Regions from separate parts of the Streptomyces sp. NPDC001219 genome, predicted to be linked through region 2. Evidence: riboswitches for the same ligand, from Rfam matches in the RefSeq annotation. Region 2 holds a riboswitch; each other region holds the start of a gene.
The links. Region 2 has a riboswitch for cobalamin ahead of thiI (tRNA uracil 4-sulfurtransferase ThiI). Riboswitches for the same ligand answer to the same signal wherever they lie in the genome.
Positions count from the first base shown of each region.

Region 1 (2,192 bases), on a different contig from region 2:
TGGGCCGTGGCGCGCTCGGCGTACGGCTGCGCACGGCGGCCGTCGGCGTCGGTGACGGCGGCGGCCCGCGCCCGGACGGCCGGGTCGTGGGTGAGGGCGGAGTTGGCCCGGGAGGCCAGGTCGGCGCGGTTCGCGGCGAGTTCGGCGGCGATGGTGTCGGTGCCCCGCGTCAGACCCCGGGCCAGGGTCACCAGCTCCGCGGTCTTCTGCTTGGCGAAGGCCAGCCAGCGCACGATCTGCGGGTCGATGTCGCGCTCGACGGCGGCGTCCAGCGGCACGTGCAGCAGTGAGCAGGACGCGGCCACGTCGACCCGTTCGGCCAGGCCGAGCAGGGTGCCGAGGGTGGCCAGCGACTTCTCCAGGTCGTTGATCCAGATATTGCGGCCGTTGACCACGCCCGCCACCAGGCGCTTGCCGGGCAGCCCGCCGACCGCCGCCAGCGCGTCGAGGTTGGCCGCGGCCGCGTCGGTGAAGTCGAGCGCCAGACCCTCCACCGGGGCCTTGGCCAGGACGGGCAGTGCGTCGCCGAGCCGGTCGAAGTACGAGGCGACCAGGAGCTGCGGCCGGTCGGTGAGGCCGCCCAGCTCGCGGTAGGCGCGCGCGGCGGCGTTGAGTTCGGCCGGGGTGCGGTCCTGGACGAGGGCGGGCTCGTCGAGCTGCACCCACTCGGCTCCGGCGGCGCGCAGGTCGGCGAGGACCTCCGCGTAGACCGGCAGCAGCCGGTCCAGGAGCGTCAGCGGCTCGAAGTCGGCGGCCACGCCGGGGGCGGGCTTCGACAACAGGAGGTAGGTGACCGGCCCGACGAGCACCGGCCGGGCGGCGAGACCGAGGGTGAGGGCCTCCCTGAGCTCGGCGACCTGCTTGCCGGAGTCGGCGGTGAAGACGGTGTCCGGCCCCAGCTCGGGCACCAGGTAGTGGTAGTTGGTGTCGAACCACTTGGTCATCTCCAGCGGCGCCACGTCCTGCGTGCCGCGCGCCATCGCGAAGTAGCCGTCGAGGGCGTCGGCCGCGACGGCGGCGCGGTGGCGGTCCGGGACGGCACCGACCATGACGCTGGTGTCCAGCACATGGTCGTAGTACGAGAAGTCACCGGTGGGCACTTCGTGGAGGCCGGCGCCGGCCAGCTGCTGCCAGTGGGAACGACGGAGGGTGCGGGCGGTCTCCCGGAGGGCGTCGGCGCCGACCGTGCCCTTCCAGTAGCCCTCGATGGCCTTCTTCAGTTCGCGGTGCTGTCCCTGGCGGGGGTAGCCGTACACGGTGGCCCGTGCTGCCGCGGCTGCGGGCTTCGCTGTCACGGAATTCTCCTTCGCGAATACGTGTCATGGTCCCGGGGACGGAACGAGGTACGCGAAGGGGTGACGGACACCCAGCGGAAGCACGGTGCGTCTGGCACGCACGGGACCGCCTGGTATGACGCCGACCCGCCCTCGAGGTCACCGGGATGTCCGTGCACGCGGGGGCGCACACGGGCAACGGGCAGGTCTTCGGACTCGCGGGCGCGCCTGCCGGAGACCTCCGGCGGGCACCTACTGGCCGTCGCTTCCCGGACGCGTGATCCAGTGCGTATGACGGCGTTCGTTCCCACTCACCGCTGCGGGGCAGTCCCGGATTCCCACCGGGTTCCCTCTTACGACGCGGCCCGTCTGGCGGACGGGGCGAACCTGTTGCCCGGCCAGCGTAGAACGCGGCCCCCGTATCGGACACCTCTGCCCACATACCGGAATGTGACATGAGACACCGGAGAGTGAGGGGCGGCACGGACGTGGCAGGGCGCGGAACGGCCTCGCTCTCCGTTCCGCGCCCGTACCCCGCAACCGCCGGGCCCCTCAGCCCGGCGGCGACCCAGGGCCCCTCAGCCCTGGTCGTAGGGGTGGCACCCGCGCCCGGCCGTACGGCCCGCGCTCATGCCGTGACCTCCGCGCGGCGCACCAGGTGCCGGGCGTAGGCCTCCGGGGTGAAGGAGGCCGGCAACTCCCTGGCCAGGGCGACCCGTTCGAACAGCGCACGGACCTCGTCGAGCCGCGCCCACGGGTACGCGGCGCCCAGCGCGGCGAGTTCGTCGTCCAGGAACCCGAGCACCGTGTCCCGGTCGACCGCGCCGTGCCGCAGCCACTGCCAGATCTGCGCCCGCGCGATCTCGGCGGCCGCCGCGTCCTCCTGCAGCCCCTCCAGCACCACCTCGCCCGCATCGG
Region 1 is NZ_JBSFJF010000006.1:96,525-98,716, forward strand. It holds gene metE (5-methyltetrahydropteroyltriglutamate--homocysteine S-methyltransferase) at 1-1,295, opposite strand, end outside; cobalamin riboswitch at 1,459-1,680, opposite strand; partial or broken gene ACWC9R_RS05685 (malate synthase A) at 1,903-2,184, opposite strand.
Region 1: another riboswitch for cobalamin. It lies ahead of metE (5-methyltetrahydropteroyltriglutamate--homocysteine S-methyltransferase); the one in region 2 lies ahead of thiI (tRNA uracil 4-sulfurtransferase ThiI).

Region 2 (2,192 bases):
GGAGCTTGCAGCAGTCCTCGTCCGGCAGCACGGAGATCTCCGCGGTGCCGATGGACCGGGCCTCGTCGATGATCTCCTGCTTCTCCCAGCCGACCAGCGGTCGCAGCACCGGCAGGGTTGCCGCCTCGTCGACGGCCGCCATGTTCGCCAGGGTCTGGCTGGCCACCTGCCCCAGGCTGTCACCGGTCACCAGAGCCTCCGCCCGGGTCCGGCCCGCCAGCGCGGAAGCGGCGCGGACCATCAGCCGTCGCTGGGCGACGACCTGGAGCCTGCCGGCCCCCGCGATGGCCAGCTGCTTCTGTGCGTGGCCGAGCGCGATGACATGCAGCCGCCCACCGGGCTGGTAGCGGTTGAGTTCACGGGCGAGGGCGTACGCCTTGTAGACCGAAGCGGCGTTCGTGTACGGAGCGCCGGTGAAGTGGACGAAGTCGCAGTGCAGTCCGCGGCGCATCGCCCGGTAGGCCGCCACGGGCGAGTCGTAACCGCCGGAGAGCAGTACCAGGGCGCGTCCGCTGGAGCCCACGGGCAGTCCGCTCGGTCCCTGGTGACGGCTCCAGGAGACGTAGCTCTCCTTGTGGTCGATCTCGACCGAGATCAGTACGTCCGGGTTGGAGAGGTTCACCGGCAGGGGGCCCAGGGCTTCCCGGACGCGGGCCCCGAGAAAGCGCTCGAACTGCGAGGAGGTCATCTCGAAGTTCTTGTTCCGCCGCTTGACCCGCACGGCGAAGCTGATTCCCGGCCGTTCCGTACGAGCGGCGGCCAGCGCCTCCACAGCCGTCTCGGTGATGTCCGACACGGTGCTCGGAACGCGCAGGGCAGGCTCCACCGAGTTGAACCCGATCACCCGGCGGGCGCGCTCCACGAGGTCCTCCAAGGGAACCTCGCCGCCGAGTACGGTCACGTTCTGGCCGGACTTGATCCATGTGGAACCGCCGATACCGCGCAGGGCGCCACGGAGGTTGTCGTGCAGCCGCTCGGTGAACACATGCCGGTTGCGGCCCTTGAGGAAGACCTCACCATGCTTGAGCAGGACACAGGGCCCGCTCGGGCGGGGTGCTCTGGGGGAGGGGATGGCGGGCATGCTCGGTTCGCCGGGCACGAAACTCTCCTTCGCGAGTCGTCGTGAGGGCCGGCGCCGGGCCGCGAACGGGGCGGGGGCCCGCCCGTCCCCGCTCTGCGCAGGGCTGGGTGGAACACACCACTCGCTCAGCGGTCCCGCTACCGGGACGCGTGGAACCGTGCGTGGTGATCGCACCCCGCACGAGCAGTGGCAGGTCTTCGGACTCGTGAGCACACCCCGGAGGACGGGACACCTACTGACCGTCGCTTCCCAGGTCACACGCGGGCCCAGTGCTTCATGACGGCGATCGTTCCCACTCACCGCTGCGAGGCAGTCCCGGATTCCCACCGGGTTCCCTCTTGCGACACCCCGCCTGGCGGGCGGGGCGAACCAGCTGCCGGTCCAGGGTAGACAAGGTGGCGGGCATTCAGTGAACCAGACCTTGGCTGTCCACTTTGGGCCGGGACGGCCGGTTCAAGAGGCTATTGGGTATTCTGAGGAAGAGGGCCGCTGACCCGTAGGTTCAGGGTCTGTACGTTGTGGGCGTTACGGCATCGAATACGCGCCTTACCGCACGTGCGGTTTTTCAGCACGCAGAATGTCCGGTATCGCGGAGCCTTTAACTTCCGCTGCTCGATGTGGGCGCTGGGCTGCTTAAGGTGCATCTCCAGCAGTTTTCCTCAACCACCATTTCTGTGGTGGAGAGTGAAAGAAGCTCGGCCTCCACAGTGGTGCAAGGACCGGCCGTCCAGGCGCGCAGACGTCCCACCGCCGCATCGAGCATGTAGACCGGTGCACAGGCACCCCTCGGGGCGAGCCTGGAGAGCGGCCCCTGCACGCGACGTTCACCAGAGTCGGCGTCAGATCCGGTGGGCATACTGCTTTCGCGCAGTGTAGGAGCGAGGAGGGGAGAGTGTGTTGGACGGGACGCCGGAATCACGTCATGGCCGTGGCTGGAGTGAGGCAGAGGACGCCACGCTCGTCGACGGCGTACGCGAGGGGTTGGACCAGCAGCAGCTCGCCGAGAGACTCGGCCGCTCTCCTGCCTCCGTCCTCTACCGGCTGGAACAGTTCGCTCTGCCGGCCGCTTCGGACGACAACGACCCGCTGGAATGGCTACGAGTCCGGCTTG
Region 2 is NZ_JBSFJF010000019.1:129,129-131,320, forward strand. It holds gene thiI (tRNA uracil 4-sulfurtransferase ThiI) at 1-1,081, opposite strand, end outside; cobalamin riboswitch at 1,253-1,471, opposite strand.

Region 3 (2,192 bases), on a different contig from region 2:
CCAGCCAGCGGCAGATGCCCGCCGTCACCACGCTCTTGCCGGCGTCGGACGTCGTCCCGGCCACCAACAGGCCACCGCCGACCGCCCCGCCGGCTGCCTTCAACCGCCCGTTCACCGGGTCCTCCTCCTGAGCTTCGGGTCACTACACCCGCCCACCCCCCGAAGGGGGGTGGGCGGCGGGGAAAAAACGGACGGCCTCATACCGGACCCGCCTCACGCCCGAGCCCTCCGGCTCCCCGAGCCACCGCCGCCCGCGCGGCGCCGCCCGCCAGTCGGGCCGCCACCGTCGTCACCAGCGCCAGCGCGCTCACCCGCCGGGAGAGCCGCACCGCCCGCCCGATGTCCTCCACCGCCACCGGCGGCGCCGCGCCGTTGAGCACCGGACGGTGCTCCACCCGCCCGCCGTACGCCAGCGTGCCGCCCAGCCGTACGCCCAGCGCGCCCGCGAACGACGCCTCCACCGGGCCCGCGTTGGGGCTCGGGTGCGCAGCGCCGTCCGCCCGCCAGGCCCGCAGCGCACCGCGCCGGTCGGGGCCGGCGAGCACGGTCAGCGTGGCGGTCAGCCGGGAGCCGGGCCAGCCGGCGAGATCGTCGAGCCGGGCCGCGGCCCAGCCGAAGCGGCGGTAGCGCGCCGACTTGTGGCCCACCATCGCGTCCAGGGTGTTCACCGCGCGGAACGCCACCAGGCCGGGCACCCCGCCCAGCGCGCCCCACACCAGGGCGCCCACCACCGCGTCGGAGGTGTTCTCGGCGACCGACTCCACCACCGCACGGGCCATCTGCGGCCCGTCCAGCGCCTGCGGGTCGCGCCCGCACAGATGCGGCAGCCGCTCCCGCGCCACGTCCAGGTCACCCGCGGTCAGCGCCCCGCCGACGGCCCGCGCCTCCCGGCCCAGCGAGGTGCCGCCCAGCACGGCCCAGACCGTCGCCGCGGTCAGCGCGATCCCGGCGCCACCACGGAGCGACAGCACAGAAGCGGAAGCCGAGCCCCGCACGGCGCGCCGCACCAGCGCGGCGGCGGCCGCGGCACCGCCCGCGCACAGCACGGCGTGCGCCGCCCCGTAGCCGCGGTGGTCGCGCCACAGCCGGCGCTCGACGGCGCCAGCGGTCCGGCCGAACGCGGCCACCGGATGGCCACGCCGCGGATCTGCCGCGATCAGGTCGGTGAGAAAGCCGAGGGCCGCGCCGCACGCGTATCCCGCGTGTTCGCCGCGCACCGGATCAGGCCGTTGCCAGGGCGTGTCCGTGATGTCCCGCCCGGCCTCGGAGGAACCCTGCGGCAGTGGGCAGAGGGGATCTCGACGGGCAGCCGGGCATGGCGGTATGTCCTCACTCAGGGTCCGCGCCCTGGCTCGACGTGACGGCGACAAGAGTCTCCTGGCTCCCGGATCGGCGTGTCCTCCGGCCTTCCAGTCCCGCGTACGTCGATGCACGTGTGCGCGGCGGACCGTGGCCCTCGTCGGAGGAACGCTCCCCGGTGACAGTGGCGGGACCGCGCCGGATTCACACCGGACTTCCTCAGCTGTCGCCGAATGGCTCCGGCAGTCCACCACGCACCGCGAATGCCCGTCAACTCACCCTTGACCTGCGACGCTGCCCTGTGGCAGGCGCTGTGGCGCACACCACAGCGCGGCGGAGACGTCACCGGCGGCCGCCCGCACGCCCCCTGATCCCGCGTCACCGTCCGGCGCGCGGCTGCCGGGGCGGCCCACGGACGAGGCGCCCGGCGGACGACGGCTGAGGCCGCGGTCGGCCGGACGCCTCGTCCGGTCCGTCGTGTCCGGCCGGGTCAGCCGGCGACGATCAGATAGATGCCATAGGCCACCGCGACCGCGCAGAGCGCGAAGGCGGCCATCGCGCCGGCCCGTGCGCCGGTGCCCGGTACGGCGACCGCGGCCGCCGCACCCTCGTGGCCGGTCTTGCGGGACGTACCGGCGATGCCGACGGTGAACAGGCCCACGATCCCGACCGTCACACCGAGGGTGACGCCGAAGACCTGGCCGAGAGCTGCCCAGTCGATGCTCATGGAGTTCCTTACGTGATGACAGCTAGCGGGTGACCGTCGCGGCCTTGGCGCGCGGGGCGGTGGTGGTGGGGGCCTCGGCCGCCGGTGCGTCGGCGGTCTCCGGGGCGTCGGCTCCCGGGGCCTGCTGGCCGGCCGGGGGCGGCGAGACGGTGCGCAGCGCGGCGGT
Region 3 is NZ_JBSFJF010000054.1:43,079-45,270, reverse strand. It holds gene ACWC9R_RS28050 (cobyric acid synthase) at 1-115, opposite strand, end outside; gene ACWC9R_RS28045 (cobalamin biosynthesis protein) at 198-1,217, opposite strand; cobalamin riboswitch at 1,371-1,520, opposite strand; gene ACWC9R_RS28040 (hypothetical protein) at 1,790-2,026, opposite strand; gene ACWC9R_RS28035 (inorganic phosphate transporter) at 2,049-2,192, opposite strand, start outside.
Region 3: another riboswitch for cobalamin. It lies ahead of ACWC9R_RS28045 (cobalamin biosynthesis protein); the one in region 2 lies ahead of thiI (tRNA uracil 4-sulfurtransferase ThiI).

Region 4 (2,192 bases), on a different contig from region 2:
GGCGCCCCTGCGGAAGGCGCGTGCCACCGGGGGCGGCCGGAGGCTCCCCGGCCGGCGGGCCGCGCTGCCGGACCGCGGTATCGACCCCGGCGAACTGCTCGACCTGCCGGGCCGCCGGGTGCGCGCCATCTGGACGCCCGGCCACACCCCCGGCCATGTGTGCCTCCACCTGGAGGAGGCACACCCCTCGGCACGGGCCCCCGGCTTCGGCCGGCTGTTCTCCGGCGACCACCTGCTGCCCGGCATCACGCCGCACATCGGCCTGTACGAGGCCCCGGACAGCGAAGGGGTTCCGCCCGGCCCGCACGGGGCGGAGGGCGCCGACCCGCTCGGCGACTACCTCGACTCCCTCGAACGCGTCGGCCGGCTCGGCCCCGCCGAGGTGCTGCCCGCCCACCAGCACGCCTTCACCGACGCCGGTGGCCGGGTGCGCGCGCTGATCGCCCACCACCAGGAGCGGCTGGACCGGCTGCGGGCCCTGCTCCGGGAACCGCGCACCGTCTGGGAACTCGCCGTGGCCATGGAGTGGAACCGGCCCTGGGAGCAGATCCCTTACGGGTCCCGCAACATCGCCGTCTCGGAGGCCGAGGCCCATCTGCGCCGGCTGGTGAAGCTGGGGCACGCGGAGCCGGTGCCGGGGAGCGAACCGGTGCGGTACCGGGCGGTGTGAGGGCGGGCGGATCGGCCCGGCGTTCGGTGGGGCCTTCGGGTTGGCGTTCGGGGGCGGCCGCCCCCGGCTCGCGCCCTCAGACGTGGCTCGTACGTGCGAGCGAGTGCCCGGCGGGTGCCGGTTAAGGTGTGCGGGACAACTTCATCCGTACCCGATCGGGGGAAGCCGGTGGAAATCCGGCGCTGACCCGCAACCGTGAGGACGGCCCGTCCGTACCGCGCCGGCTGGACCGGCAGGGACGGCCGTACGAGCCGGAGCACCCGAGGGGGCACGACCAAGGCTCCCGCCACCGGAAACGTCCGCCACTGGGACGGCCCGGTGCGCGGCACCGTCGAGGTATACGGAGCTGAGCCCGGTGCCACCGCGCCCGTGATCCCCAGGGGGTCGGTGCGCGGGCGGCCGGCCGAGCGTGGCTGCGTAGACCGCCGCGACCCGACCCGAGAGGCACCGACCCGATGGCCCCCATGGCTTCCATGGCTTCCATGGCTCACCAGGCCCCCCTGACGCACCCCGTCGCCCTCCTGGCGCGCCGCACCGCCACGGCGCTGGCCGCCGCGGTGGTGCTGGGCGCGGCCGCTGCCCCCGCCGCGTACGCCGACGCCGCCCCGTCCACTTCCCCGAAGAAGCTGCCGGACGGCCTGCACGGCAGCAAGGACCCGCAGTACGACGGGGTCTGGCGGCAGTCGCTGGCGCTGCTGGCGCAGGACACGGTGGGGCTGCGGCCCGCGGGGTCCGCCGTGCGCTGGCTGGTCGGGCAGCAGTGCGCCGACGGCTCGTTCAGCGCCTTCCGTGCCGACCCCGGCAAGGCCTGTGACGCCAAGACCCTGCGGGACACCAACCAGACGGCCGCCGCGGTGCAGGCGCTGGCCGCGCTCGGCGGGCAGAGCGACACCGTGCGGAAGGCCGTGGGCTGGCTGAAGTCGGTGCAGAACGACGACGGCGGCTGGAGCTCGGTGCCCGGCTCGGCCAGCGACGCCAACTCCACGTCCGTGGTCATCGGCGCGCTCGCGGCGGCGGGCGAGAAGCCGGGGTCCGTGACGTCGAAGAAGGGTGCCAAGACCCCTGACGACGGGCTGCTCACCTTCCAGCTGGGCTGCGACGCGAAGGAGGGCGAGCGCGGCGCGTTCACCTTCCAGCTCAAGGGCGCCGCCCCGAACGCCGACGCCACCGCGGCCGCCGCGACCGGAGCGCTCGGCAAGGGCTTCGTCGTCGCGCCCGCCGACGACCGTGCGGACCGCCCGGTCAAGCCGCTGGACTGCAAGGACGGCGGGGGCGAGAAGACGGACAAGGCGGGCAAGGGCGACCTGGGGCAGGCCGCTGAGGGCGGCGCCGCCTATCTCGTCGCGCAGCTCGACAAGAACGGGCAGCATCTGCTGTCCGCGATGCCGGGCGCCGAGAAGCAGCCCGACGTCGGCAACACCGCCGACGCCGTGGTGGCACTGGCCGCCGGTGGCCATGGTGCCGCCGCCGCGAAGCCGCTGAAGTGGCTGGAGAAGAACGCGGCGGACTGGGCGAAGCAGAG
Region 4 is NZ_JBSFJF010000033.1:75,561-77,752, forward strand. It holds gene ACWC9R_RS21670 (MBL fold metallo-hydrolase) at 1-670, shown strand, start outside; cobalamin riboswitch at 778-899, shown strand; gene ACWC9R_RS21675 (prenyltransferase/squalene oxidase repeat-containing protein) at 1,135-2,192, shown strand, end outside.
Region 4: another riboswitch for cobalamin. It lies ahead of ACWC9R_RS21675 (prenyltransferase/squalene oxidase repeat-containing protein); the one in region 2 lies ahead of thiI (tRNA uracil 4-sulfurtransferase ThiI).